DNA from 3 places in the Rhizobium changzhiense genome. Region 2 is predicted to be linked to each of the others. Evidence: predicted binding sites of a transcription regulator. Region 2 holds the regulator's gene; each other region holds the start of a gene.
The links. The regulator LexA, encoded in region 2, represses DNA repair genes until DNA is damaged. The targets are predictions, from matches to a motif close to TGTTCNNNNTGTGTTCNG.
Positions count from the first base shown of each region.

Region 1: a site for LexA is predicted at 6,016-6,033, ahead of G9X68_RS21070 (ribonuclease T2 family protein). Genes of this name have one in related genera too.
Region 3: a site for LexA is predicted at 7,867-7,884, ahead of dinB (DNA polymerase IV). Genes of this name have one in related genera too.

Region 1 covers NZ_JABFCQ010000004.1:186,852-196,778, forward strand. The annotation lists gene G9X68_RS21050 (DMT family transporter) at 34-939, shown strand; gene metF (methylenetetrahydrofolate reductase [NAD(P)H]) at 1,420-2,322, opposite strand; gene G9X68_RS21060 (ArsR/SmtB family transcription factor) at 2,324-3,349, opposite strand; gene ettA (energy-dependent translational throttle protein EttA) at 3,512-5,161, opposite strand; gene G9X68_RS21070 (ribonuclease T2 family protein) at 5,260-6,000, opposite strand; gene G9X68_RS21075 (alpha/beta fold hydrolase) at 6,160-7,104, shown strand; gene G9X68_RS21080 (DMT family transporter) at 7,137-8,093, shown strand; gene caiB (succinate--glutarate CoA-transferase) at 8,132-9,334, shown strand; gene G9X68_RS21090 (thiamine pyrophosphate-binding protein) at 9,348-9,927, shown strand, end outside.
Region 2 covers NZ_JABFCQ010000002.1:231,987-241,913, forward strand. The annotation lists gene fabZ (3-hydroxyacyl-ACP dehydratase FabZ) at 1-56, shown strand, start outside; gene lpxA (acyl-ACP--UDP-N-acetylglucosamine O-acyltransferase) at 53-871, shown strand; gene G9X68_RS10570 (UDP-2,3-diacylglucosamine diphosphatase LpxI domain-containing protein) at 875-1,756, shown strand; gene lpxB (lipid-A-disaccharide synthase) at 1,753-2,922, shown strand; gene gltA (citrate synthase) at 2,954-4,243, opposite strand; gene G9X68_RS10585 (ComEC/Rec2 family competence protein) at 4,534-6,966, shown strand; gene lexA (transcriptional repressor LexA) at 6,947-7,666, opposite strand; gene G9X68_RS10595 (VOC family protein) at 7,862-8,758, shown strand; gene kdsA (3-deoxy-8-phosphooctulonate synthase) at 8,755-9,600, shown strand; gene eno (phosphopyruvate hydratase) at 9,738-9,927, shown strand, end outside.
Region 3 covers NZ_JABFCQ010000001.1:745,870-755,796, reverse strand. The annotation lists gene G9X68_RS03915 (DUF4132 domain-containing protein) at 1-529, shown strand, start outside; gene G9X68_RS03910 (ATP-binding protein) at 532-1,623, shown strand; gene G9X68_RS03905 (DUF5682 family protein) at 1,624-4,149, shown strand; gene G9X68_RS03900 (VWA domain-containing protein) at 4,146-5,303, shown strand; gene G9X68_RS03895 (hypothetical protein) at 5,300-7,378, shown strand; gene G9X68_RS03890 (hypothetical protein) at 7,441-7,749, opposite strand; gene dinB (DNA polymerase IV) at 7,931-9,019, shown strand; gene G9X68_RS03880 (DUF982 domain-containing protein) at 9,158-9,493, opposite strand; gene G9X68_RS03875 (hypothetical protein) at 9,743-9,927, shown strand, end outside.

The DNA.
Region 1 (9,927 bases), on a different contig from region 2:
GCGAAACGAACGGCTTGCGGTGGAGGAATCGGCATGGACAGCAGAATGAATGCCTGGACCTGGGGGCTGCTGGTCCTGCTCGGCCTGATCTGGGGCGGCTCCTTCTTCTTTGCCCGCATCGCCGTCCAGCACGTGCCGCCGCTGACCCTCGTCTTCTTCAGGCTGCTGCTCGCAGCGCTGGCGCTGCATATCTATATCGCCGGCCGTTTCGACTTCTATGCGATCCTCAAGGCCCGCTGGCGCGAATTCCTGATCCTCGGGTTCATCAACAATGCCCTGCCGCATGCGCTGATCTTCTTCGGCCAGACTCGCATCGGCGCCGGTCTAGCGGCGATTCTGAATGCGACGACGCCGATCTGGACGGTGCTGATCGCCAACTACTTCACCTCGGACGAGAAGCTGTCGCCTGCAAAGATCGCCGGCTGCCTGGTCGGGCTGGGCGGGACGATCGTGCTGATCGGCCCCGGCATGTCGGCCGGTGGTCAAGCCCCGCTCTGGGCGCTGCTTCTTCCCGTGCTTGCAGCGATCTCCTATGGTTTCGCCGCCACTTACGGCAAACGCTTCAAGAATGTTCCCGCCCCTGTCACCGCAGCTGGCCAGTTGACCGCCTCCTCGCTGATTGCGCTGCCGCTGTCGCTGCTGGCCGATCGTCCCTGGGCGCTTGCCGCACCGCCGCTCGATGCCCTGCTCGCCATACTGGCACTGGCGCTGCTGTCGACCGCCTTCGGCTACATCCTCTATTTCCGGATCATGGCGGCGGCCGGCGCCACCAATGCCTCGCTCGTCACCCTGCTCGTGCCGCCGAGCGCCATCCTTCTCGGCGTGCTCTTCCTCGGAGAAAGGCTCGCACTGAGCGAGTTTGCCGGCATGGCGCTGATCGGTTTCGGCCTCGTCATTCTCGACGGCCGCGCCTATCGCATGCTGGCGAAGGCCGCCTGAAACCGGTTGCGAATTCCATATGTTTTCAACCGGTTGCGGGCCTGCCATGTTTTAGGCGCATAGGTAAATGCGCGATCGCTCAATTTAACGGCACGTTAAAATCTGTGAACAAAAATTTGTTGAAAATTATGAAGTAATTTCAAATGCTTGCTGAAACACTATTCGACTTATCCACCGAACCCTTCTGCAGCGCAGCATAAGATCTGCTTCCCAACCGACATATTTCAGACATATTATCGGCCGGTTAACGCGAGGAGACAGACATGGGACTCACGCAATCCTTGAATGTTCTGTTGGTCAGTGCAGCGTTTGCTTTCGTCTTGTCGATGCTCTTCATCTGAGCTGGCCGACGAAAGTGTAATGACTGATAGTGCCTAAACTCCTGAATAGCTGATCAATCCGCCAACGAAAAAGCGCATGTCCCGCCCGACATGCGCTTTTCACTTTTACAGCGCCACGCGCCTTTCAGACGCGCAAAGATCAGGCGGCTGCGCCCGCACTTTTTGCCGCCCGGCGGGAGAGGCCGAGATTGTCGAGCACGGCGGAAACCAGCGGCGCACGGTTCATCGTATAGAGATGGAAGTCGTGGATGCCGCGCCGGACGAGATCGTCGATCTGTTCGGCAGCGACTTCGGCGGCGACCTTCGCCCGCTCCTCGGGCTTGTCGTCGAAGCCTGCGAAGCGCTCGTCGAGGAAGGCGGGGATGATCGTGCCGCAAGCCCCGGCGAAGCGCTTCAGCTGCGTCAGGTTCTGGATCGGCATGATGCCGGGCACGATAGGGATCGAGATGCCGGCGCCGCGCACCCGTTCCAGGTAGCGCTCGAAATTATCGTTGTCGAAGAAGAACTGCGTCAGTGCTCTGTCGGCGCCATTGTCGGCCTTGCGCTTCAGCATCTCGATATCGGCCGCCGTGTCGCGGCTTTCCGGGTGTTTTTCCGGATAGGCGGAAACCGAAATCTCGAAATCGCCGATTTCCTTCAGGCCGGCCACCAGCTCCGCCGCATTGGCATAACCGCCGGGATGCGGCTGGTAGGGTGCGCCGGCGCCACCGGGCGCATCGCCGCGCAGCGCCACGAAATGCGTCACGCCGGCCTTGCGGAACGTGTCGACCACCTGATGCGTCTCCTCCTTCGTCGCGCCGACGCAGGTGAGATGCGAGGCGGTGGCAAGCGGCGTCTGCGACAGGAACCGCGTAACGGCGGTCAGAGTCGGCGCCTTGGTGGTGCCGCCGGCGCCATAGGTTACCGACACGAAATCCGGGTCCCAGTCCTGCAGTTCGCTGACGGTATGCCAGAGCTGCCCTTCCATCTCCTCCGATTTCGGCGGGAAGAATTCGAAGGAGACCCTGATGTTGCTGCCCCGCGCTTCGTTTTTCAAAGCCATGTCATACCCTCCCGGCAAATGTAGGTTCGGCGCCTTCGCTTAGTTGCGAAGCCATGAGGCGCCTCGGATCACGCGCGAGCCAGACGGTGACCGTCAACCCCTGCCCGCTTTGCTGACCCGGATGAAGATCGACGACCTGCTCGACGTCGAGCCCGGCCTTGCGCAACCAGTCGGACATTGCCTGGTGCGAAAAACCGAGACGGACATGCGCATGCTCGTCGCGGAGATATTCGAGCGTGTGCGGCGCAAGGTCGATGACCACGAGCCGGCCGCCCGGCCGGAGCATGCGCGCCGCTTCCGCGATCGCAATCTCTGGCTGATCAAAGAAATGCAGCACCTGATGGATCGTCACCAGATCGAAATCCTGTCCCTCGAACGGCAGGTTCAGGATATCGGCGTGGCGCACGGTGGCCTTGGTGATGCGGGACTTGTAGAGATTGGCGCGCGCCACGCTCAGCATGTCGCGGCTGGCATCGACGCCGGTCGCCCGACGGTAGAGCCCGGACAGGAGTTCGAGGATGCGGCCGGTGCCGGTGCCGAGATCGAGCAGCGAGTCGATCGGCTGGCTGCCGAGCAGCCGGATGACGGCAGCGTCGACCTCCTCATCGGCCGCATGCAGGCGGCGAAGCTCGTCCCATTCGGCCGCGTTCCGGCTGAAATAGGCCTGCGCCCGCTCGGCGCGCTGGCGCTTGACCTGCGAAAGCCGCTCGCCGTCGCGAAGAATGGTCGGATCGTTCTCGGAAACATGCTTCAACAACGCCCGCACCAGCATGGCGGCCTTACCGTCCTGCTTGAGGCGGAAATAGGCCCAGGCGCCCTCTTGGTAGCGTTCGATCAGTTCGGCCTCGCCAAGCAGCTTCAGGTGGCGGGAGATGCGGGGCTGGGATTGGCCGAGAATTTCGGTAAGATCGGTCACCGTCAGATCGCCGCCGTCAAGAAGCGCCAGAAGACGCAGGCGCGTGGGCTCGCCGGCCGCCTTCAAGACGTCCACCAGCGCATCCAGTCCAAGCTTCAAGGGTTCGCTCATCTTCGATCCAATCAAGATATAAAGATATCTTTATGTGATTTGAAAAGCGGTGGCAAGCGGCAATTCGCACTCTCCGCGAAATTGGCTGCTCAGATTGCGACAAGGCGCACCATGAAAAAGCCCCGGCCGAACCGGGGCTTCCGCATGCAAAAATAGGTGAAATCAGCGTGTCAGGCGCTTGTGAGCCTGGCTGCCCGGGTTGAGGGCGTCAGGGCCGAGACGGCGAACCTTGTCCTGTTCATAATCCTCGAAGTTGCCTTCGAACCATTCGACATGGCCGTCGCCTTCGAAAGCGAGGATATGCGTCGCCAGACGGTCGAGGAACATGCGATCGTGGCTGATGATGATGGCGCAGCCGGCGAAATTCTCCAGCGCGTTTTCCAAGGCACCCAGCGTTTCCGTATCAAGGTCGTTGGTCGGTTCGTCGAGCAGCAGAACATTGCCGCCGGCCTTCAGCATCTTGGCAAGGTGAACACGGTTGCGCTGACCACCAGAGAGATTGCCGACCTTCTGCTGCTGGTCGCCGCCCTTGAAGTTGAAGGCGCCGCAATAGGCACGGGAGTTCATGTCGAACTTGCCGAGCTTGATGATTTCGGCGCCGCCGGAGATTTCCTCCCAGACCGTCTTGTCAGCCGCAAGCGCGTCGCGGCTCTGGTCGACATAACCGAGATGCACGGTCTCGCCGATGCGGATCGAGCCGCCGTCCGGCTTTTCCTGGCCGGTGATCATCTTGAACAATGTCGTCTTGCCAGCGCCGTTCGGGCCGATGATGCCGACGATGCCGCCCGGCGGCAACTTGATCGACAGATCGTTGATCAGCGTGCGGCCCTCGAAACCCTTGGTGATGCCTTCCATCTCGATGACCACCTGGCCGAGGCGTTCACTGACCGGGATGATGATCTGCGCGTCGCCGGGACGCTGCTTCTCGGCGGCATCCACCAGTTGCTCGTAGGACTTGATACGCGCCTTGGACTTGGCCTGACGGGCCTTCGGGCTGGAAGCGATCCATTCCTGTTCGCGGCTGATCGCCTTCTGGCGCGATGCGTCTTCGCGGCTTTCCTGCAGCATGCGCTTGGCTTTCGCCTGCAAGTAGGCCGAGTAGTTGCCTTCGTAGGGGATGCCACGGCCGCGGTCGAGTTCGAGGATCCAGCCGGTGACGTTGTCCAAGAAGTAGCGATCGTGGGTAATCATCATCACGGCGCCCGGATAGTCGCGCAGATGTTTTTCGAGCCAGGCGATGGTTTCGGCGTCCAGGTGGTTGGTCGGTTCGTCGAGCAGCAGCAGATCCGGCTGCGAAAGCAGCAGGCGGCAGAGCGCGACACGGCGGCGCTCGCCACCGGAAAGGCTGGTGACTTCGGCGTCGCGCGGCGGGCAGCGCAGCGCTTCCATCGCCATCTCGACCTGGCTTTCCAGATCCCAGAGGTTCTGGCTGTCGATGACGTCCTGAAGCTTGGCGCCCTCTTCCGCCGTCTCGTCGGAATAGTTCATCATCAATTCATTGTAGCGATCGAGGACGGCCGTCTTCGAGGCAACGCCTTCCATGACATTCTCGAACACCGTCTTGTTGGGATCGAGATGCGGCTCCTGCTCCAGATAGCCGACCGTCGCACCTTCGGCGAGCCAGGCTTCGCCGGTATACTCCTTGTCCTGGCCTGCGATGATGCGCAGCACGGTGGATTTACCCGCGCCATTCGGACCAAGGATACCGATCTTGGCATCCGGATAGAACGAAAGGTGGATATTCTCCAGGATCTTCTTGTTGCCATAGGCCTTGTTGAGGCCGGACATATGATAGATGAACTGACGTGCCATGCTGCGCTGCTCCGGGCGGGAAACTTCGATTGTGCCGCTATGTAGGCGAAACAGCGCCTGCGGGCAACGCCGAAACCCGGTTTACTCAGGATTTCCGGTCAAAAGCCTGCAGCGTCGACGACGCCCTCGTCACAGCCGAACGACGTTTTTCCAGCACCCTGGATCAGATCGGCAAGGCCGGCACTCTTCGCCGATGCCGCCCCGGCGGCTTCCGAAAGCCCGATCGTCAGCTCGCTGATCATCCTGACATTGCCGGCCCGCCGGCAGCTCATCTTGACGCGGTCGCCGGCACCCGGCCCGAAGCTCTTGTCGAAAGCCGCCTTGATCGCGTCGGCCTTGACCGGCTTGCCGATATTGGCAGCGAAAAGATCACGCACGGCCGAAGCGTTGAGTGCGCCCACGAGATGCATACCGACACCGAAATAGTCGTCGGCGCTCATCTTCGTGCAGGTGCCATGCTTCACCCATTCATGCCGTTCCAGGCCGGATTGCGTGCCGGGCATCGCCTTTGCCAGCGCCGTCTTCGTCTCGGCCGCAAGCGTCACCTCCGGCAGCTTGTTCCAGTCGCCATCCTTGTCGGCGGCCTTCTGCTCGGCGCTCACGCCGCAATAATCCTGCCGCATCGGCCAAAGTCCGTGCAACGAAAAGTTCGTCGCGTCGGGGCGCTCGCCGGTTTGGCTCGCGCACTCGGCTTTCTTCTGGTTCGTCTGACAAAAGGCCGGCTGCCAGCTTGCCGCCAGAATGAAGCGGGTGCGCCCGCCGCCCTCCTGCGCCACGCCGGCGCCGGCAACAACCATCGACACGGCAAACGTCAAGGTACGCAACTGCATGCTGCTCATTTCAACCCCCAAAAAAAGAACAATACAGGAACAAATAAGCATCAAAATCAAAAGGCCGCAACCCTGAATCGCAACAAGGCTGCAAATTGTTATCAGATAATCAAATGCCCATGTTGCAATTACCCGGCGATCTGGTCTGTTGCCGCCGGGAGGACCCACATGTTTCCTGAAACGCAAAGGCTGGCCGTGCCGGAGGCGTCGCTGGCCTATCACCATGCCGAGGCTGCCGATCCGGCGCGCGGCATCCTGTTGATATCGCATGGCTTGGCCGAACATTCGAAACGATACCGCTTCTTTGCCGAGGCGATGGCGGCGCGCGGATATCATGTCTATGCCCATGATCATCGAGGCCACGGCGAGACGACGGCACCCGATGCGCCGATCGGTCGCTTCGCCCGGCGCTGTGGGGTCGAAAGGGTGATCGGCGACGTCATCGCCATGCGCGGCCATGCGGCCTCCCGCCATCCCGGCCTGCCGGTGATCCTTTTCGGCCATTCGATGGGCGGCCTCATCGCCTTCAATGCTGCCGTCACCGCTCCGGCCGACTTCGATGCCGTAGCCGTCTGGAATTCGAATTTCGCCGTCGGTTTTGCCGGTCGCGCCGCCCAGGCGATCCTGCTTGCCGAGCGCATGCTGAAGGGCTCCGACGTGCCGAGCGGCTTGCTGCCGAAGCTCACCTTCGGCACCTGGGGCAAATCCATTCCCGGCCGCCGCACCGAGTTCGACTGGCTGTCGCGTCTTCCTGATGAAGTCGACAAGTATGTCGCCGATCCGCTCTGCGGCTTCGACGCCTCGGTCTCTCTCTGGCTCGACATCTTCGAGCTGACCTTCCGCGCGCCGCAGAAAATCCACCTCGACCGGCTGCCGCGGGACATGCCGATCCATCTCGTCGGCGGCGGAGAAGACCCGGCGACGGAGCGTGGAAAAGCCGTGCTCTGGCTGTCAAACCATTTGAAAGGCCAAGGCTTCTCCCGTATCAGCACTGAGATATATCAGGACAAGCGGCACGAAACACTGAATGAGATCGGCGCGGATGCGGCGATTGCAGCCTTCGCGGACTGGTGCGACAGGGCCGTCCAAGATCCTGAGCGATCAATATCCTGAGTGACCAATATCCTGAGTACAGGGACTTCATCATGAACAGCACCTCCGCCCGCCCCGTTTCGTCCGCCTCCGACGTGACGATGGGGCTTGTGCTGATGTTTATCTCGGTGATGTTCTCGCCGCTCATCGATATTTTCGCCAAGCTTGCCATCGTCACAGTCCCGTCCGCGGAGATCACCGCCGGCCGCTTTGCAGTGCAGGCGATCTGCATGCTGCCGATTGTAATATGGCGGCACAGCTTCGCCGATTTCTCCTGGCGCCAGAGCCTGTTCCACGCAATCCGCGGCGCGATCATCACGATCTCGATGATCTCCTTCGTCACCACGCTGAAATACATGGCGGTCGCCGACGCGATTGCGATCTTTTTCGTCGAGCCGATCATTCTGACGATCCTCGGCGGCATCTTCCTGAAGGAGACCATCGGCTGGCGGCGCTATACCGCCTGCGGCGTCGGTTTCTTCGGGGCGATGCTGATCATCCAGCCGAGTTTCGAAGAGGTGGGCTATATCGCGCTTCTGCCTGTCGTCAGTGCCTTCTGCATCGCGATCTTCGTCCTGATGACCCGCGTCCTCTCGCACAGGGAGGACCCTTGGGCGATGCAGTTCCAGATGAGCATCTGGGGCCTGCTCTTCTGCGCCGTCCTGCTGTTCCTGGGCCAGGGAACCGGCTCCGATCTCTTCGATCCGATCATGCCGGAAGGCCGCGCCTGGTTCTATCTCGCCGGCGTCGGCGCCATGGCCGCAATCGCGGGCATCCTTGGCGTCTACGCCTATCGCGCGGCACCAGCCTCGACGCTGGCGCCGCTGCAATATTTCGAGATCGTCTCGGCGACGATCTTCGCCTGGCTGGTCTTTGGCGACTTCCCGGATGCGGTCAAATGGCTCGGCATCATGATTATCATGGCGTCGGGCTTTTACATTGTCTGGCGCGAGCGCCGCTTTGCATCGAAACCGGTATCCGGTACATCAGAGGCGACGCTGGCGCCCTAGATCTAAGCCCAGATCTAAGAACGAGAGCCCGGAGGAACATGACGGAGACCGTGACGAAAAAACCGCCGCTCGCCGGCATCCGGGTGATCGAGCTTGCCCGCGTGCTCGCCGGCCCCTGGGCGGGACAGATGCTCGCCGATCTCGGTGCCGACGTCATCAAGGTCGAAAATCCCGACGGCGGCGACGACACGCGCCAATGGGGGCCACCCTTCGTCGAGGGCGCCGACGGTGAAAATCTCTCGGCCGCCTATTACCACGCCGCCAATCGCGGCAAGCGCTCCGTCACCGCCGATCTGAAGAGCGCCGAAGGCCAGGATCTCGTCCGCCGCCTCGTCTCCACCGCCGATGTGGTCATCGAGAATTTCAAGCTCGGAGGCCTCGCCAAATACGGGCTCGACTATGACAGCCTGCGCAAGGTGAACCCGAAGCTCGTCTATTGCTCGATCACCGGCTTCGGCCAGAACGGCCCTTATGCCAGCCTCGCCGGCTACGACTATATCGTCCAGGGCATGTCCGGCTTCATGTCGATTACTGGGGAGCCGGGTGGCCAGCCGATGAAGGCAGGTGTCGCCATCGCCGATATCTTCACCGGCATCTATGCCGTCTCGGCGATCGAAGCCGCCCTGATCCACGCCCTGAAATCAGGCGAAGGCCAGTTGGTCGACATGGCCCTGCTCGACGTGCAATCGGCCGTGCTCGCCAATCAGAACATGAATTACCTGGTCTCCGGCGAGGCGCCGACCCGCCTCGGCAATGCCCATCCCAATATCTCGCCCTATGAGGTCGTGCCGACGGCGGATGGTTACCTCATTCTCGCCGTTGGAAACGACGGCCAGTTCCGCCGCCTCTGCACCATCCTCGGCTTGGAGGCCATCGCCGGCGACGAGCGTTTCGCCACCAACAAGGCCCGCGTCGCAAATCGCGGCGAAGTGCGCCGCCTCGTCTCCACCGAAACGCTGAAATGGCAGAAGACGGATCTGCTGAAGGCCTGTGAAGAGAACGCGGTTCCATCAGGCGCAATCAACACGATCGAGGAAATGTTCGCCCATCCGCAGGTGCAGGCCCGCGGCCTGCGCATCGACCTTGCGGATGCAGCCGGAACGGTGATCCCCGGTGTCAGGACGCCTGTGGTACTGTCGGAGACGCCGCTGCGTTATATCAGGCCGAGCCCGCGTCTCGGCGAACACCAGGCAGAAATTCTGGCGGAACTCGCCGAGCGCGAGAGGAAGGCATCGTCATGAAGAAGGCATTGTCATGAAGAAGACGGGCGGGGAACTGATCGTCGAGGCGCTGAAGGCGAATGGCGTCAAGCGTCTCTCCTGTGTGCCCGGCGAGAGCTTCCTCGCCGTGCTCGACGCGTTGCGCGACAGCGATATCGACGTCCTCGTCTGCCGCCAGGAGGGTGGAGCGGCGATGATGGCGGATTGCTGGGGCAGGCTGACCGGCGAACCCGGCATTTGCATGGTGACCCGTGGCCCCGGCGCCACCAACGCTTCCGCCGGCCTGCATATCGCCAAGCAGGACTCGATCCCGATGATCCTCTTCATCGGCCAGGTACAGCGGGAAGCGAGAGAACGCGAGGCCTTCCAGGAGGTCGAGTTCCGCCGCGCCTTCACCGAATTCGCCAAATGGGTGGGCGAGATCGACGATGCTGCCCGCATTCCCGAGTTCGTCACCCGCGCCTTTGCGATCGCAACCTCCGGCCGTCCCGGCCCTGTCGTGCTGACGCTGCCGGAGGACATGCTGCGCGATGAGGTCGAGGCGCCCCGCGCAAAGCGCTTTGTCGGCGTCGAAGCCCACCCCGGTCGCAGCCAGGTCGACGATCTCTATCTGC
Region 2 (9,927 bases):
CGCTTGTCGCCGAGGCCGATATCGGCGCGATGATCGTTCGTAAGGATCAGGCATGAGCACTATCGCCGAAAGCGCCCGCATTCATCCGATGGCTGTCGTCGAAGACGGCGCGACCATCGGTGAGGGCGTCAAGATCGGTCCCTTCTGCCATGTCGGGCCGCACGTCGTCCTGCATGCGAATGTCGAGCTTTTGTCGCATGTGGTCGTGACCGGCCGCACCGTGATCGGCAAGGGCACGCGCATCTTCCCGATGGCGGTCGTCGGAGGCGATCCGCAGAGTGTGCATCACGGCGGCGAGGAGACGACGCTGACGGTCGGCGCCAACTGCACGATCCGCGAAGGCGTGACGATGAACACCGGCACGGCCGATTTCGGCGGCCAGACGATCGTCGGTGACAACAACCTCTTCCTCGCCAATTCCCATGTCGCGCATGACTGCCGGGTCGGCAATCACGTGATCATGTCGAACAACGTCATGCTCGCCGGCCATGTCGTCATCGAGGACCGCGTCATCCTGGGCGGCGGCTCGGCCGTTCACCAGTTCACCCGCGTCGGTCGCCAAGCCTTCGTCGGCGGGCTCTCGGCGGTGAGCTACGACGTCATTCCCTATGGCATGCTGAACGGCAATCCCGGGCTGCTGAGCGGCCTCAACGTCGTCGGCATGACGCGCGCCGGCGTCGACCGCGCCGTCATTCACAGGGTGCGCCGCGCCTACAAGTCGATCTTTGAAGGAACAGGCTCCGTCCGCGAAAACGCCGCCGCCATCCGCGAAGAATATGCCGATTGCGAGCAGGTGGTCCACATCCTCGACTTCATCGCCGCCGACAGCGACCGCGCCCTGTCCTCGCCGACCCGGGGGCAGAAGGGCTAATCCGTGGCTTTTTCCGGCGACACCGCTGCGGGTCGGCTGGCGATCATCGCCGGCGGCGGTCTTCTGCCTTCCTATGTCGCCGAAGCCGCGCGCGCGGCGGGCGAAAATCCGGTTATCGTCGCACTGAAGGACGAAAGCGACCGGCGCTGGGAAGGTTATGACCACGCCGTCATCGCTATCGGCGATTTCGCAGCTCTCGATGGGTTGCTCAACCGTTATGGCATCGGCCGTGTGGTGATGTCGGGCAGCGTGCGCCGCCGGCCGGAATGGCGTGAGGTGCGTCCAACGCTGCGCATTCTGATGAAGGTGCCGGCCGCCATCCGTACGCTGCTGTCCGGTGGCGACGACACGGTTCTGCAGATGGTGATCCGGCTGATCGAGGGAAACGGCCGCCGCGTCGTCGGCGCCCATGAAATCGCCCCTGACCTTCTTGCCTCCGTCGGCCCGCTTGGCGCAGCAGCACCCGGCGAGGAGGACCGGCGCGATATCAGCCGCGCCGCCGAGGCCGCCGACATGCTGGGCCGGCTCGATGTCGGGCAGGGTGCTGTCAGCATCGGCGGGCGTGTCGTCGCACTCGAGGGTCTTGAGGGCACGGATGAGATGTTGGACCGTGTCGCGGGTCTCAGAAACGCCGGACGCATCTCGCCGCGCCGCCGCGGCGCTCTGGTCAAGCTCTGCAAGCCGCAGCAGGATATCCGCGCCGACTTGCCGGCGATCGGCGTTTCCACAATCCAGAACGCTGCGAAGGCGGGCCTTGCCGGCATCGCCGTCGAGGCCGGCCGCTCGCTGGTGCTCGATCGCGCCGCCGTCATCAAAGCTGCCGATGAGGCCGGGCTTTTCGTCTGCGGCATCGATCGCGGCCTGCCGGCATGGGGGCTCGAATGAACGGGGCGCCGCTGAAGATCGCCGTCATTGCCGGCGAGGTGTCGGGTGATCTGCTCGGTGCCGATCTCATCGCCGCCCTGAAGCGGATTCATAGCGGACCGGTGGAACTCGTCGGCGTCGGCGGCGAGGGGCTGCAGGCCGAAGGCTTGCAATCGCTGTTCGATTTTTCCGAGCTGTCAATCATGGGTATCACCCAGGTGCTGAGCCGGCTGCCAAAGCTCTATACCCTGATCCGCCAGACGACGGCTGCCATCATCGCCGCAAGGCCTGATATTCTTCTCATCATCGACAGCCCGGATTTCACCCATCGCGTCGCAAAGCGCGTCCGCACCGCGCTGCCCGATCTGCCTGTTGTCAATTATGTCTGTCCGAGCGTCTGGGCCTGGAAGGAATATCGCGCCACGCGCATGCTCGCCTATGTCGATCACGTGCTCGCCGTCCTGCCCTTCGAGCCGGCAACGATGCAACGCCTCAATGGCCCGGCGACAACCTATGTCGGGCATCGTCTGGTCGCCGACCCCGCTCTGCTGGAGACACGTCGCCTGCGCGTGGGAAGGCGACCCGGCAGCGGCACGATCCTGCTTCTTCCCGGCTCACGCTCCTCCGAGATACAGAAACTTCTGCCCTATTTCGAGGTCGCAACGAACGAACTCGTCGCCCGCAACGGGCCGACACGCTTCGTTCTGCCGACGGTGACGCACAAGGAGGCGCTTATCCGCGAAATGACGGCCGGGTGGGGGATAAAGCCGGAGATCGTCGTCGGCGCAGAAGCAAAATGGAAAGCCTTTGCCGAGGCCGATGCAGCCATGGCGGCATCCGGAACCGTTATTCTTGAACTGGCGCTTGCAGATGTTCCCGTCGTCTCCGCCTACAAGGTCGACTGGATCATGCGCATGCTGACATCGGGCATCAAGACCTGGACCGGCGCGCTGCCAAACTTGATCGCCGATTACCCGGTCGTCCCGGAATATCTGAACGACGTCGTTCGCGGCGCAAGCCTCGCGCGCTGGATGGAAAGGCTGTCGGCCGACACCTATCAGCTAAAGGCGATGAAGGAAGGGTACGACCTCATCTGGCAGCGCATGCAGACCGAAAAGCCGCCCGGCGAGCATGCCGCCGAGATCCTTCTCGATGTGCTGAAAAAGAAAAAACCCGGTCATTTCTGACCGGGTTTCTTTTGGGTTCTTTCTGAAGCGATCAGCGCTTCGAAACCGGAATATAGTCGCGCTTCGGTTCGCCGACATAGAGCTGGCGCGGACGGCCGATGCGCTGTTCCGGATCCTCGATCATCTCGTTCCACTGCGCGATCCAGCCGACGGTGCGGGCGAGCGCGAAGAGCACGGTGAACATGGTCGTGGGAAAGCCCAGCGCCTTCAGCGTGATGCCGGAATAGAAGTCGATGTTCGGATAGAGCTTCTTCTCGATGAAATATTCGTCGGTGAGCGCGATGCGCTCCAGCTCCATCGCCACTTCGAGCAACGGATCGTCCTTGATGCCGAGTTCGCCGAGCACTTCATGCGTCGTCTTCTGCATGATCTTGGCGCGCGGATCGTAGTTCTTGTAGACACGGTGACCGAAGCCCATCAGGCGGAACGGATCGTTCTTGTCCTTGGCGCGGGCGACATATTCCGGAATGCGATCGACCGTGCCGATTTCGTTCAGCATGTTGAGGGCTGCTTCGTTGGCGCCGCCATGCGCGGGACCCCAGAGGCAGGCAATGCCGGCGGCGATGCAGGCGAACGGGTTGGCGCCCGACGAACCGGCGAGACGGACGGTCGAGGTCGAGGCGTTCTGCTCATGATCGGCATGCAGGATGAAGATGCGGTCCATGGCGCGGGCAAGCACCGGATTGACCACATATTCCTCGCAAGGCACGGCAAAGCACATGCGCAGGAAGTTCGAGGCGTAGTCGAGGTCGTTCTTCGGATAAACGAAGGGCTGGCCGATATGGTATTTGTAGGCCATGGCGGCAAGCGTCGGCATCTTGGCGATCATGCGCAGGCTGGCGACCATGCGCTGGTGCGGATCGGTGATGTCGGTGGAGTCGTGATAGAAGGCCGACAGCGCGCCGACGCAGCCGCACATGACGGCCATCGGATGCGCATCGCGGCGGAAGCCGGTGAAGAAGCGGCTCATCTGCTCGTGCACCATGGTGTGGTGCGTGACGCGGTAATCGAAATCCTTCTTCTGCACGGTGGTCGGCAGTTCGCCGTAAAGCAGCAGATAGCAGACCTCGAGGAAGTCGCCGTGCTCGGCGAGCTGCTCGATCGGATAGCCGCGATGTAAGAGGACACCTTCGTCGCCGTCGATGTAGGTGATTTTCGATTCACAGGATGCGGTCGAGGTAAAACCCGGATCGTACGTGAAGGAAGCCGTGTTCTTGTAGAGGGCACCGATATCGATGACGCTCGGGCCGATCGTGCCGCTTTTGACAGCAAGGTCGACAGACTTGTCACCGATTTTTATTGTAGCGCTTTGATCCGTCATGCTGATCCTCCGAAATGGCGGTGGCGCCATAAAAGCGCCATAGGGGTTAAGCGTCCTCACCGATAGCTATATGATCGCGAAGCTAATGCCAAGTTACCGTGATGGCATTTTGTGCATTGCGGTATCACCTTTTAGGCACTGCAGCGATGAGCCGCATGCATATCGGAAGCCGATGATTCGACTGGTCTTTTGGCGCTCGCGATTTTCCCTCATATTTCAATCGATTATGCTTGCCGGATTTGATTGGAGGTTGCATTCTGGCCGCCTTCGCAGCCGGGCTTGGGCGGTTCATGCAGGAGTTGACGACAGTCGAATTGCGGCCGGAAGCGGGCGAAGGCCCTGCCGACTCCTCCAGTTTTTCACCACCTGTCGTGGTGACGCGAGCGACAAGGACGCAGTCGGAGACACCATTGCGCCACCGGCTGCCGGCCGCAGCCTCGCAATTGCTGCGTGCCGGCATGCGCATGCTGGGCGAGGAGGTAGACCATGGCCGCCTGCTGCTGTTTTCGCCGGTCTTCCTCGGCGCCGGGTCAGCCGGCTGGTTTCTCGCGGCATCGGATTTTCCTCTCGTTGCATCACTGCTCTGCCTGTTGGCGCTGACCGTGGCGGTTCTCATCGCCGGCCGCAGCCGGGCGGCAGTGCGGGCAACGCTGCTGGCGCTTTCACTCGTGGCCTGCGGCATGGTCACGGCGCAGTTCGAGAGCCAGCGGGCTTCCACCGTGATCCTCGATTCCGCCGTGACGACGACGGTGACCGGCCGTGTCGAGCGGCGCGAAGGTGATGGTCGCGGGCGGTGGCGCTACATTCTTGCCGTTACCGGCACTGAGGCGCCACAGGTGAAGCGGCCGCCGGACCGCATCACCGCAATCGCCCGCGGCGCGGACGTGGCCTTCGAGATCGGCGATATCATCACTGGCAGAGCGCGGCTGACGCCGCCGGCAGGCCCAGCGCTTCCCGGGCTCAACGACTTCTCCTTCGGTGCCTATTTCGATGGCATCGGCGCCAACGGCTTCTTCTACGGTGCGCCGACGAAGGTCGATGTGCAGGCAGGTCCGCAGGCGGCCAGATCGACGACCGAAGCGCTGCTGGAATGGCTCTACCGGCTGCGCAGCGGTATCGGCGACCGCATAAGGTCGATCCTGCCCGGCGACACCGGCGCTTTTGCCGCTGCTCTGGTGACGGACGAGCGGCGCGCCATCTCGGATGCGACGACGGAAGCGCTGCGCCAGTCCGGTCTGGCGCATATCATCGCCATCTCCGGTCTCAACATGGCGCTGTCGGCCGGAATCTTCTTCGTCGGCTTGCGGATGCTGCTCAGCTTCTTTCCCGGTGTCGCCGAGGCCTATCCGACGAAGAAGATCGCCGCCGCCGGCGCGCTCATCACCGTCACCGCCTATTTCCTGATCTCCGGCTTTGCGGTCTCTGCCGAACGCGCTTTCATCATGATGGCCATTATGTTGATCGCCGTCTTCTTCGACCGGCCGTCGATCAGCCTACGCAATGTCGCTCTCTCCGCGCTTGTCATCATTGTCATTTCGCCGTCCGAGGTCTTGGGTCCGAGCTTCCAGATGTCTTTTGCCGCCACATTGGCGCTGGTCTCTGGCTATCAGCTTTGGAAGGATCGGCGGGTCCGCGAAAACGCTTTCCTGAAGCTGCCGATCATCAGGCCCTTCGTTACCGTTGCGGGCTTCTTCGGCGGCGTCTTCCTGACCTCGTTGATCGGCGGTTTTTCCACCGCGCTGTTTTCGATCGAGCATTTTCATCGCCTGACCGCCTACGGCCTGCCGGCAAATCTCGCGACAATACCGATCATCTCCTTCATCATCATGCCGGCCGGCTTGCTGGCAATGCTGCTCATGCCTTTCGGCTTGGATGTTTGGGCCTGGAAGATCGTCGGATTCGGCCTCGATCTGGTGATCGCGGTCGCCAAGACGGTGTCCGGCTGGGATGGCAATATCGACGTCGGCCGTTTGCCCGCCTGGTATTTCACCGTCGCCGTGGCAGGCTTTCTGCTGCTGACGCTGCTCCGCACCCGGTTGCGCCATATCGGCACATCGATTATCGGGGTCGCAACGCTCATCCTGCTGCTTCTGCCGGTTCCCCGGCCGCCGGATCTGGTGATTTCGGAGGATGGTAGTCTCGTCGCAATCGTCGAGGCGGCGGCAATGGCTTCCAACCGTGAAAGACCGCCGGATTTCATCTTCGACCAGTGGCAGAGAGCGCTGGTCCTGCCGAAGCATGATCCGCCGAAGATGCTGGACGGTCCTGCTATCCCGCCGGAGGGAGAAGATCGCCGCGTCAGGCTTTCCCGCGATCAGCAGAACGAAGCAAGGACCGCGATGCGGGCCGCCGCATCGGGCGGTGACGCAAACCGCTTTTCCTGCGTCAAGAAGGCCTGGTGCACATCAAGGCTTGGCAATGGTCAGGTGGTAACCGTCATCGACAATGCCGCCTATCTCGGTCCGGCATGCGACGCGGCCGATATCGTCGTGACGTCGGTCCGCCTTCGCTTCAACAGCTGCCGCTCAGGTGCGACGCTCTTCACCGGTGAGACGCTGCGCAGGAGCGGTTCCATCGAGTTGCGCTTCACGGACGCCGGCCCGGAGGTCGCAACCGCATTCGATGCATTGTCGCGGCCATGGATGCGCCATCGCGCCTATGACTGGCGCAGCAATAGTTTTACCGAAACCGGACTGGCCAATGTCAGTGATAGCGGCGAATGAGGCCGACGAGTTTGCCCTGTACCTTGACACGGTCCGGCCCGAAGATCCGGGTCTCGTACGCCGGGTTGGCGGCCTCCAGCGCGATCGAGGCGCCCTTGCGGCGGAAGCGCTTCAGCGTCGCTTCCTCGTCATCGACGAGGGCAACGACGATATCACCGGGACTTGCAGTGCTGCCGTTGCGGATGATCACGGTGTCGCCGTCGAAGATGCCGGCGTCGATCATCGAATCGCCCTTGACCTCCAGCGCGTAATGTTCACCGGAGCCGAGCATGTCGGCCGGAACGACGATGTCGTGGGTGTTGTTCTGGATCGCCGAGATCGGAACACCGGCAGCGATTCGGCCCATGACCGGCACGGAGACCGAATTGCCGTTGTCGGCGACGGGCTTTGCAGGAGCAGGGGCGGCGACCGGCTGTGGCTTGCCGAGGCTGCCCTCGATCACGCTCGGCGAAAAGCCGCGCCGGGGCTGGATGCTGGGGCTGTAGGCCTCCGGAAGCTTGATGACCTCAAGCGCGCGGGCGCGGTTCGGTAGGCGGCGAATGAAGCCGCGCTCCTCGAGCGCTGTAATCAAGCGATGAATCCCGGACTTCGAGGCGAGGTCCAGGGCATCCTTCATCTCATCGAAAGATGGCGGAACGCCGGATTCCTTCATGCGCTCATGAATGAAGAGGAGAAGCTCCTGTTGTTTGCGCGTGAGCATCGACGTTGTGACCTCGTGATTGAAACAAATCCAGAACAGACACTATATGTTCCATATGTGTTCCGCAAGTAGCTAAATTTCCGTAAAACTTGGCGCCAACTCGTTGAGATTTTTATTTTCATTCGCCGGATTGGGACACAAGTCTTGTATTGAAGGTCGCGCTGCACATCTCTTGACCTTTCCAGGAGGGACATGATGAACGAGCATTCCGCCAAACCGTACCCGCTGGATCATATCGTGCTGCCGGTCGTCAATATCGATCTGGCGCGCGAGAGGCTCGGCAAGCTCGGCTTCACCGTTGCCGCCGATGCGCGCCACCCCTTCGGAACGGAAAACGCCTGCGTCTTCTTTGCCGACAAGACCTATCTGGAGCCGCTCGGGATTGCGAGCGTCGAAGAGAGCGAGGCATCGGCGCGGCAAGGCAACGTCTTCACCGCCCGCAACCAGGCCTTCCGCTTCCGCTGCGGCGAGGAGGGGCTTTCGGGGCTGGCTTTCGGCAGCAAGGATGCCGGCATCGATCATCAGAATTTCGTCGGCAACGGATCGAGCGCCGGCGAGATGCTGCAGTTCACCCGGCCGATGACGATGCCGGACGGTTCCGAGACGATTGCCGGCTTCAAGCTGGCTTTTGCCGCCGACCTGCGCGCGCCTGATCTCCTGCTTTTCACCGTCGAGCGCGTCAATCCGCTGCCGACCGACCGCGCCGCGCTTGAAACACATGCCAATGGTGTGACCGGCATAGTCGAGATCGCGCTTTGCACGCCGGAGCCGGCCGCCTTCGCTGCCTTCGTCAGCCTTGCCGTGGCGCAATCGGCAGTCGAGAAAACCGGTTTCGGCGTCAATATCGCGGCATCGAATGCCAAAATCAGCCTGATGACGCCAGAAGGGCTGGAGGCCTATTTCGACATTGGTGGCTCATCCGCCGATCGCGGCCTACGCGGCCGGGCAATCCTCTTCACTGTCGCCGATCTTGCCGTGACAGAAGCGCATTTGGCTGCTAACGGGGTGACTTACACGCGCAAGAACAATCGCATTCTGGTGAAGCCCGCGCCCGGGCAGGGCACGCTCTTCGCCTTCGAGGAAACACGATGAGCACTGATACGAATTCCGAAGTCAGGATCGGCGAAGGCCAAGGCCAGGTCACCTTTTCCAATACCGGCCGCCTGTCGCTGATTGCCGGTCCCTGCCAGATGGAGAGCCGCGACCACGCCTTCATGGTTGCCGGCACACTGAAAGAGCTTTGCGGAAAGCTCGGCATCGGCCTCGTCTACAAGAGCTCCTTCGACAAGGCGAACCGGACCTCGCTGTCGGCCGAACGTGGTATCGGGATCGAAAAGGGCATGGAGGTCTTTGCCGACCTCAAGAAGGAATTCGGGTTTCCTGTCTTGACCGACGTCCATACCGCCGAGCAATGCGCGGAGGTGGCAAAGATCGTCGACGTCCTGCAGATTCCGGCCTTCCTTTGCCGCCAGACCGACCTCCTCATCGCTGCCGCCAAGACCTGCCGCGTCGTCAATGTCAAGAAGGGTCAGTTCCTCGCTCCCTGGGATATGAAGAACGTCTTGAAGAAGCTCAATGCCAGCGGCAATCCGAACGTGCTGCTGTGCGAGCGCGGCGCCTCCTTCGGTTACAATACGCTGGTCTCCGACATGCGCTCGCTGCCGATCATGGCGGCGATGGGCGCGCCCGTTATCTTCGATGCGACCCATTCCGTGGCGCAGCCGGGCGGGCAGGGCGAATCCTCCGGCGGTCAACGTGAATTCGTGGAAACGCTGGCGCGCGCAGCGGTGGCTACCGGTATTGCCGGCGTCTTCCTCGAAACCCATCAGGACCCCGATAATGCCCCTTCCGACGGACCGAACATGGTCTACCTCAAGGACATGCCGCGACTTCTCGAAAAGCTGCTTGCCTTCGATGCGGTCGCCAAGGCTTGACGTTCAACAGCCTGACATGATCGTGCTGTAGGCCACATCCCAACGCTGGTCCGAAGGCTATTGCAGCATTGTAATTTGCACACCTTCGACTAAGACAGGTTTCGAACCATTTATCACCCACCGAGCAGGAAGAACCCATGACTGCAATCACCGATATCATCGCCCGTGAGATTCTCGATAGCCGTGGCAACCCCACCGTCGAAGTCGATGTCTATCTCGAAGATGGCAGCATGGGCCGCGCGGCCGTTCCCTCGGGTGCCTCGACGGGCGCACATGAGGCGGTCGAACTGCGTGACGGCGGCAAGCGCTATCTGGGCAAGGGCGTCG
Region 3 (9,927 bases), on a different contig from region 2:
CACTTTCGCCGGCATCTCGATCGCCCACCGCGTCAGCCTCGGCGAGGCGGGCGCCAAGGCCTGGAAGACCCATCTCGACGATTACGAGGTCCAGCCGCTGTTCGAGCAGCTCGACCGGCCGGTGCTTTCCGAGGGCGAACCGAACGCCAAGCACATCGACGACCGCAAGGGCTGGATGATCGACAATCTGACGCTGCGCTCGGCCGCCGAGGCCTTGGGCTATGTCAGAGGGCCGGTCGAGGACGGCGCCGGCTTCTACACCTATGAGAAGGCCTTCGGCGATTGCGGTTTTGCCGCCGTCATCGAATTCACCGGCAGTTATATCGGCGAGAACGAACGTGTGCCGAAGGCGCTGACGGACATGCGCTTTGCGAAAATTCTGCCGGGCGGCCGGGTGATCTATGGCGGCGAGACGACGCTCTCCAAAGTGCCGCCGGTGCTGCTCAGCGAAACATGGAACGACCTGCGCGCCATTGCCGACAAGGGCACCGGCTTCGATAGCGAGTGGCAGAAAAAGGGCGGATGGTAAGCATGGATCAGACAGCACTTCGCCCGGCGACGGAAACCCTGCATGCCGCCGAACTCGCCAAGCTCGATCAGGCCGACAAGGGGCTGCGCCCGCCGGGCTGGCGGCTTTCGGCGCGCGCGGTGCGCTCCTTCGTGCTTGGCGATCCCGCGCTCGGCATCTCGCGCAAATTCTATGGCGACGATGCGCTGGTCGAGCGGGCGATCGTCAGCCTGATGGGCGAGCAGGGACTGCTGCTCGTCGGCGAACCGGGCACGGCGAAATCGATGCTGAGCGAGCTTCTGGCCGCCGCCGTCACCGGCTCGACCCGTCTGGTCGTGCAAGGCTCGGCCGGCACCATGGAAGAACATCTGCGCTATGGCTGGAACTACGCGCTGTTGATCGCCGAAGGCCCGAGCGAAAAGGCGCTGGTGCCATCGCCGGTGCTGCAGGCGATGCGGGGTGGCCTGGTCATGCGCATCGAGGAGCTGACGCGCTGCCCGCCGGAGATCCAAGACGGGCTGATCTCCATCCTGTCGGAAAAGATGATCGCCATTCCCGAACTCGGTGATGGCGCGATCGTCCGCGCCGCACCCGGCTTCAACATTATCGGCACGGCGAACCTTCGCGACCGCGGCGTCAGCGAAATGTCGAGCGCCTTGAAGCGCCGCTTCAATTTCGAGACCGTGCATCCGATCACCGACCCGGCCTTCGAACGGGAGCTGATCGAGCGCCGTCTTGCCGACCGCCTGGCGCCCTCCGGCATCAAGCCCGATATGTCGGAGGCAGCCCTTGGCATTCTCGTCTCCTGCTTCCAGGACTTGCGCGCCGGCCGCACGGCCGAAGGCGTGACGCTGCAGAAGCCGACCGCCGTCATGTCCACCGCCGAAGCGGTCAATGTCGCCCATGCCGCCGCCCTCGAAGCCGCCTATCTTGGCGACGGCAGGGTGACGGGCGCCCATCTCGCCCGCCAGATCGGCGGCATCGTCATGAAGGACGATCCGGAGGACGGCCGCAAGTTCAAGTCCTATGTCGATCACATCGTCAAGGATCGCGCCCGCTCGGGAAGCGACTGGCGCTCCTTCTACGAGGCGGCGCGCGCCTTGAGGCTCGACTGAATGGAGGCGGCAGCGGCAGCGGCAGCGGCGGAACGTCAGGACTTTGCTGCCTACGGGCAGCGGCTGACCTCGGGCGAGGGCGGGTTTTTCTTCTTTCCGATCCGCCACCACAGCCCCGCCTGCGCGCTGCATCTTGCCGCAGCCCTGGCCGAGATCCGGCCGCGCGCCATCGTGCTGGAGATGCCGGCGGATTTTGGGCCCCTGCTGCCGCTGCTCTCGCATCCCGACATTCGGCTGCCGATCGCCATCGTCTCGGTGGCCGACGGGGAAAAGACCTCCGACGAGCGCCTCCCTGTCGGATACTGGCCGTTTTCGGCGACCTCGCCGGAATGGGCGGCACTGCGGCTGGCGGGCGAATTCGGCAGCGCCGTCATTCTGGCCGACCGGGAGAGCAGCGCCCGCCTGGCCGCCGCGCGGTCGGAGAAGAAGGGCGAGGCCGGGGAAGACGGCGAGGAAGCCCCGAGACAGGATGAGGCGGGACAGGACGACACGGCGCCGGCCCTTTTGACCGATGAGGGCCAGCTTGCCTATTCGCATTATGCCGATGGCCTGGTGAAGCGCCTCGGCGTGCGCGATTTCAACGAGGCCTGGGATAGGCTGTTCGAATCCCGCGCCGCCGAAAAGGACTGGCGCGGTTTCTTCCGCGACGTCGGCATTCATTGCGCGCTGTCGCGCCTCGCCACCCCGGCCGAGGAGATCGCCGCCGACGACACGCTGGCCCGCGAGGCCTGCATGCGGGCGGCCATGGCAAAGGCTGAGGCGCTTTCCGGCGACGGGCCGATCGCCGTCATTACCGGCGGATTCCATACGGCTGTGATGATCGATCCGCCAGCCGAGGAGGCGAAGCTGCTCCCGGAGGCGAGGTCAGCTGTTCAGACGAAATCCTATCTGATCCGTTACACCCACGACCATCTCGACCGGATCAACGGCTACGGCGCCGGCATGCCATCGCCGCGCTGGTACGAGCGGCTGCAGCAGCGGATCGCCGAGGGCCATGACGATCCGTTCACCGAGGCGGCGACCGATGTGGTGATCGACCTCACCCAGCGCCTGCGCCGCGACCGGCCGAATTTCACCCCGCCGCTGCCCTCGCTGGCTGCAACCGTCGGCCAGGCGCAGGCGCTGGCCGATCTGCGCGGATTGCAAGGTCCTGGGCGGGCTGAAATTCTCGATGCGGCGCGCTCCTGCCTGCTGAAGGGGGAAGATCCCCGCAGCGGTTCGCCGCTGATGGAGGCGCTGCTCACCGAACTCACCGGCGAAGGCATCGGCGAGGTGCCCAGCGGCGCCGGCGCTCCGCCGCTGGTCGAGGCCGTACGCAGCCGGGCCCGCGCCCTCGGTTTCCGCATCGAGGACGGCACCGAGCGCAACCGCCTGCTCGATATCCATCGCAAGCCCCGGCACCTTGCCGCCAGCCGCTTCCTGCATGTGATGACCTTGCTCGGCACCGGCTTCGGCCGTTGTCTCAGAGGCCCGGATTGGGCAGGCGGCGTTGCCACCGACGTGCTCTTCGAGGAATGGACCTATCGATGGTCGCCGGCCGTCGAAAGCCGGCTGGTGGCGCTGTCGATCGACGGCGATACGGTGGAGCGCGCCGCCGACGCCGTTCTTGCCCGCCGCGTCCAGGCGCTCGGCGAGGAAGGCCAGGCGAAAAACGCCCATGCCGCCCTCCGCCTGCTGATGATCGCAGCCCAGGCGGGGCTGGCCAGATCCTGCGGCGCGCTGATTGCCGCGATCGGTCCGGCCGTTGCCACCGATCCGGATTTCGGACGGGTCGCCGTCTGCCTGTCGATGCTCGATAATCTCCAGCGCGGCCGCAAGGCGCTGGGCTTTGCCGGCATGCCGGGGCCGGATGAACTGCGCCTCATCGCCTATCGCCGGGCGATCGACCTGCTGCCGGACCTCGAAACCGCCAAGGACGAGGACGTACCGCGTTATGTCGATGCGCTGGCAACGCTGAACGAGATCGCCGAAGCCGGCGCGCAGGCCGCAGAAGACGAACAGCCGCTCGATCTCGATCTGCTCGACGAGGGGGTCGCCGCCCTCATCGACGCCGATCTGGCGCCACGGGCGGCAGGCGCGGTCGCCGCGATCGGGCATATGTCGGGCAGGCTGAGTGCGGAGGCGCTGGCCACCCGCGTCATCGGCCCGCTGCAATTCAGCGTCGGCGAACCGCCCACCCGGGTGGAGGCGCTGGTCGGCCTGCTGGCGGTGCAGCCGGCCCTGCTCAAGCGCACGCCGGCGCTTCTGGAAAGGCTGGATCTGGTGCTCGCCGGCTTCGACGAGGCTGATTTCATCGAGGTGCTGCCGGCGTTGCGCCTTGCCTTCACCGCCCTTGCGCCTGACGAAACCGACGCGCTCGCCGCCGTGATCGCGCAAGTGAAGGGCAGCGATCTTGATCTGGCGCCGCGTTTTTCCGGCGGCCTGACGGAGGCCGAGCTGCTCGCCAATGCCCGCCTCAACGCCAGCCTTGCCGAACTGATGCAGGCGGATGGGCTTGGGCTCTGGCTGGAGGAGCAGGCACCATGAGCGACAACAAGCCCGAGGAAAGTCTTCGCCGCTGGCGCCTGGTGCTCGGCCGTTTTGCCGAGCGCCAGCTTTCGAACTGCTGCAGCGGCGCCGATGCCCGCCGCGATGCTGCGCTCGACCGCATCTACGGCGAATCCTACCGCCGGCGCGGCATCCGCACAGGGGGTCCCGAAGGCAACAGGAAGAACCCCAAGGGCGGTGCGGAGCCGCCGCAGATGACGCTGCCGGAATGGTTTGGCGAGATGCGCTCGCTGTTTCCGAAATCGGTGCTGGAGCGGGTCGAAAAGGACGCGCTCGGCCGCTTCGGCATGACCGAGATTCTCGACGACCCGAAGGCGCTCGCCGAGCTCGATCCCGACCCGTCGCTGCTGGCAGCTCTGCTTGCCCATCGCGGCCGCTCCGATCCTGTGATCGCCGGGAAAATCCGCCAGGTCGCCAAGCGCGTCGTCGAGGAGCTGACCAAGAAGCTGCGCCTGCAGACGAGCCGGGCGCTCTCCGGCGCGAGAAGGCGCGGCGAGACCACCGCGCGCCGCTCCAGCGCCCGCGACATCGCCTGGAACCAGACGATCCGCAAGAACCTGAAGAATTGGGACCAGGAGCGGCGTGTGCTGATCGCCGAACATCTGCATTTCCACGCCGCCGCCCGCCGGCACCTGCCCTGGCGGATCGTGCTCTGCATCGACCAGTCGGGCTCGATGGCGACCTCGCTGATCTACAGCGCCGTGATGGCCTCGATCCTTGCGACGCTGCCGGCGGTGACGGTGAAGCTGGTGCTGTTCGACACATCGGTGGTCGACCTCAGCGACGAGGTCGGCGATCCCGTCGACGTGCTGATGTCGGTCCAGCTCGGCGGCGGAACCGATATCGGCAAGGCTGTCGCCTATTGCGAAGCAACGCATATCGCCGAGCCACAGCGGACGATCTTCGTGCTGGTCTCGGATTTCTGCGAAGGCGCGCCGGCCGCCCCGCTGTTTGCGGCGGTGCGGCGGCTTGCCGGCGCCCGGGTGAAGCTGCTCGGGCTTGCCGCACTCGATGAGACTGCCCGGCCGGCCTATGACCGCGATACCGCGGCGCGGCTCGTCGATGCCGGCATGGAGATCGCAGCACTGACGCCGGAGCATTTCGCCGATTGGGTTGCGGGGCATATCAGGTGAAGAAGGGCAAGACGGAGAATTCCCAGCGTTTCGACGCCGCAGCCCTCAGCGACGAGGTGCTGGAGGCAGCCTCCTCCAAAGGCCTGCTGCGCCGCGCCCACCGGGATGTGGAGGCCGGGCTCGTGCGCCTCTCCGGCTGGGATGGCGGAACGGCGTTGGCCGAAGCCGATGGCGAGAGCGTGCGGCTCACCGCCGGTCCGCTCGCCTCAGCACACTGCAGCTGCCCGGCGACCGGCCTTTGCCGGCATATTCTGGCCGGCATTATTTTCATCCGCGAGGCGGAGGAGGTGAGACCGGCCGAGGAGCCAGGCGCAGCCGAGACACGGGCGCCGATCCGCGCGGAGGCCATTCCGGATCCACATGCGGAAGTGCATTCGCTCAAGGAAGACGTCATCATCCGCGCCTTCGGCCGCGCCGCTTATATCCAGGCGCAAACGCTGTTGGCGGCGCTCGAACCGGGTGCGATCAGGATCGAAACGAGCCCGAATGCCGTCCGCATCGTGCTGGGCGCCCATCCACCGGTGCTTTATCCCGCCGGCGGCGGTCCTGCCGGCATGCTCTCCAAGGCGGCGGCGTCGCAACGCGCCGCTTTGCATGCGGCAGCGCTTCTCGCCGTCCGCGGGCCTGGTGAGACGGCCGCCGGTGCCGAGCAAGCGCCGAAAGAGCCAGGCAGGGCCACCTCCGGCACAATCGAAGACGCGGCCGCATTGCTGCGCGATGCCGCGCGTCAGGCGCTCTCGAAGGCGCCTGCCGGTCTTGAAGAGCGGATCGGCGATCTCGTCCTGTCCTCGCGCACCGAAGCGATGCCGCGGCTGGCTGCCGAGCTTCGCACCATCGCCGCGATGATCCGGCGAAGACGCGAGCGGCTGGATGCGGCCGATCCTGCCGAGCTTCTCGTCATGCTGGCGCGCGCCTATGCTTTGACTGAGGCGCTTCGGGCCTCGCCCGATGAACCGTTGCTCACCGGCGCGGCTGCCGAGGCGCCACAGCCGCTGCCGGCGATCGACCTCGTCGGCTGCGGCCTGCGCCTGTGGCAGGCCGACAGCGGCGCGCGCGGGGTGACCGGCTATTATCTCTCCATGGACGGGCGAAGCTTCAGCGCGATGCTGGCGCGCGGGGCCGGCAGCGATCCGGGCTTTGTGCCGCGCCAGGCGGCCACCGCCGAGCCCGTCTTCGGCCGTTCGCTCGCGGCGATCGCCGGCAGCGCCTTCCGCCTCGAGGGCGCCTCCGCAACCGGCGATGGCCGGCTGCAGACCGGCAGCGGCCGCGCCGAGCTTCTCGAGGCCGGCTGGAGCGCGGCGGTGCAGGGGATCGAAGGCGCTGTCATCGATGAGTGGAGACAATGCGGCATCCGTCTTGCGAGTGCCTTCCGGCCGAAGCTCGCGACACCGCCGCGCCGCGCCCTGCCGCTGATCCTGCGCCCAACCGCTTTCGGCTCGCTGCGCTTCGACGGCGTGGCGCAGGTCGGGCGCTGGCCGGTGCGCGACCGCGAGGGGGCCTGGCTGGAACTGGAGATCGAAGGCGACGAACGGTTGGAGACCCATTTCGCGCTGCTTGGCACGATCGGCGACCGTCAGCCGCCGCTGCTCACCGTCCTCGCCGAAGCCCGCGGCGCCGACATCGTGCTCTCGCCGCTTGCTTTCGGAACCGACAGCCTGACCCTCCTCGATCTGCCGCCGGCGCCGGCAACGACGACCGCGCAAAAGCCGAGCTTACTCTCGCGCCTGACCAAAAGCTTGACGCTGCCCGGCGCGCCGGAGCGCAAACCGATGCGCTTCGAAGCGCTGGCCCGCCCGCAGGCCGCCAGCCAGCGGCTGATCTCCACCGCCTTCGACGAAATCCTGGCGCTCGCCGAACTCGGCGGCCGCATGGAGGATCCGGAGCGGATGCAGCGCATGCAACGCCTCGGGCGCACACTCGATGAGGCAGGCCTGGCGCTTCCCGGCAGCCTCGTCGGCCAACTGGCCGCCGCCTCCGGCCAGACACGCGCCGACCGTCTGCTGCGCGCCGCCTACGCTCTCAATCTGCTAGCCCGCATCGATCCGCATTTGCCCTTCGTGCGCCTGCTGCCTTAAGGCTGGGTCGTCGGTCTTCTTGAAACTGCGTTGGCGGTATTTCGAGAGGGTATCGGCCGTGCTCAGCGGCTCGATACACGCACTGCGCCGGCAGCTCGGAGACTGCGCTGGACGGCGGCGACTTGGCTGGATGCGAGATCTGCCGAGACCTCGATCTCGCCTTCGAGCGGCGCATCGCGACGGGCGCCATCGTCATGAGAGATATCCCCGCCTGATGGCGCCGAACCCGCACTGTTCCGGTCGCTTGCCGACTGGATAAAGATGTCGGGCCTCGAAACCCCATGCTGCTGAACCAGATGTTCGACCGCGAGATCAGCGGCTTCGCGTGTTTCAAATGTGGCTCGGATCGTGATCGTGCTGTCGTCCGCCATTGGCTGCCTCCTTATTTTCATTTTTCACAGGATGAGAACGCCTTGGGCGGCTGGTAGTTTCGACGGCAGGTCCGAGCCGCCCATTGGAATTGTTGATATCGCGTCCCAAGGCTGGTATGTTCTGTTTTTGTTTCGGCGCGCAATTTCGGATGCCGATCCCATCGCGATCGCTGAAACCGCCATGAACGAGATAAGCTCACCTCCCGTCCGGAAGATCGTCCATGTCGACATGGATGCTTTTTATGCGTCGGTCGAGCAGCGCGATAATTCGGACTTGCGCGGCAAACCGATTGCCGTCGGCGGGTCGGCCGCCCGGGGTGTGGTGGCGGCGGCGAGCTATGAGGCCCGTAAATTCGGTGTACACTCGGCAATGCCGTCGGTAACTGCCAAGCGCAAATGTCCTGACCTGATCTTCGTGCCGCCGCGCTTCGCCGTCTATAAGGCGGTGTCGCAGCAGATCCGTGAAATCTTTGCCGAATACACACCGCTGATCGAGCCGCTGTCACTCGACGAGGCCTATCTCGATGTGACGCAAAATCTGAAAGGCATGACGATCGCCACCGAGGTCGCTCTGGAGATCCGCGCCAAGATCAAGCAGGTCACCGGCCTCAACGCGTCGGCCGGGATTTCCTACAACAAATTTCTTGCCAAGATGGCGAGCGACCTCAACAAGCCGAACGGCCAAGCTGTCATCACGCCGAAGAACGGGCCGGCCTTCGTCGAACAGCTTCCCGTCCGGAAATTCCATGGCGTCGGACCGGCAACCACTGAGAAGATGCATCAACTCGGGATCGAAACAGGCGCCGATCTCAAGGAGAAGACACTCGAGTTCCTCGTGGAGCATTTCGGCAAGTCTGGCCCCTATTTTTACGGCATCGCCCGCGGGATCGACGAGCGCCAGGTCAAGCCCGACCGGGTGCGCAAATCCGTCGGCGCGGAAGATACTTTCTCACAGGACCTCCACGCTTTCGAGCCTGCTCGCGAAGGGCTCCAGCCGCTGATCGAAAAGGTGTGGGCTTACTGCGAGGCCAACGGGATCGCCGCCAAGACAGTGACGCTCAAGGTGAAATATGCCGACTTCAGCCAGATCACTCGCAGCAAGACGGTTCCGGCACCCCTGCCGGTAATCGCGGACCTCGAGGAACTGGTCAACCTGCTGCTCGCACCGATCTTTCCGCCGCGAAAGGGCATACGATTGCTCGGCGTCGCCCTCTCTTCGCTGGAAGGACGAGCGCCGGCCGCGGCGCCGCAGCTGCGGCTGGCTTTTTAGACCGCCAGCATCAGCTGGGCGAAAGCGGCGTGGCGCTTGTTGATGCGCTTTCGGGTTCGCCTGGATTGCCGTCATGTGAATCCGAACGCCTCATCGGATTCCCCGCTGACATGCTGAGGTTTGCTCGCTCTCCTCGCGTCATTGCGCCTGGCGTCTTTGATATCGGTCTTCAACGTGACGCGCCGGCCTCAGCGGATGCGCGGCGGGCTTGGTCTTCCAGGGGGCCAGGACCGTTGGCATGCCGGCTTCGAGGCAGGCTGCGATAAAAGCCTCCCGCGCGATCATGCTCGGTATGATGCCGTTGAGGGCGCCACGACACGTCTTCACTGCCCGATCATGGCGTTCGCCATGACGCAGCGGCCACTCGTTCTCGAGAAAATCCAGGGCGTCGTAGACGCTTGTGAAGGTGCGCTCCAAACCGCACTGCAACCGGAGTCTCACCGGCCGAACCCATGGGACATCGTTCAGCGGCATTTTTTCCTCCTTTCTTGCCACCAATGATCCTGATCGAAATGATATTGTGGGTGACAGCGCTCCGTTCAAGAGCCGTCAGGACCAGCCCAATTTTTGATCATCCGATGACGCAACGTTGCGTCTCCGGCTGCCGCAGGCGCCCGCTGCACGTCCTTGAACGGCCAGGTGTTCCATGGGATCGCATCCGATGTCGAGCTGGGCCGGAACCTCGACGGGCCTCCGAAGTTTGCGGGACGAGGAGAATTCCAAATGCATCTGATACAGTTGTTTATTCCAGCAGCGCCGCAAGCGGCGATCGACATCGAAGACATTATCGCGATGATTCAGCGCGAGATGACGGAGCGCCATGGCGGGGCGACTTCATACCTCAATTCCCCGGCAAAGGGGTTTTGGTCCACTGGCGAGGGCACTGAAGAAGATACGGTCATCGTGAT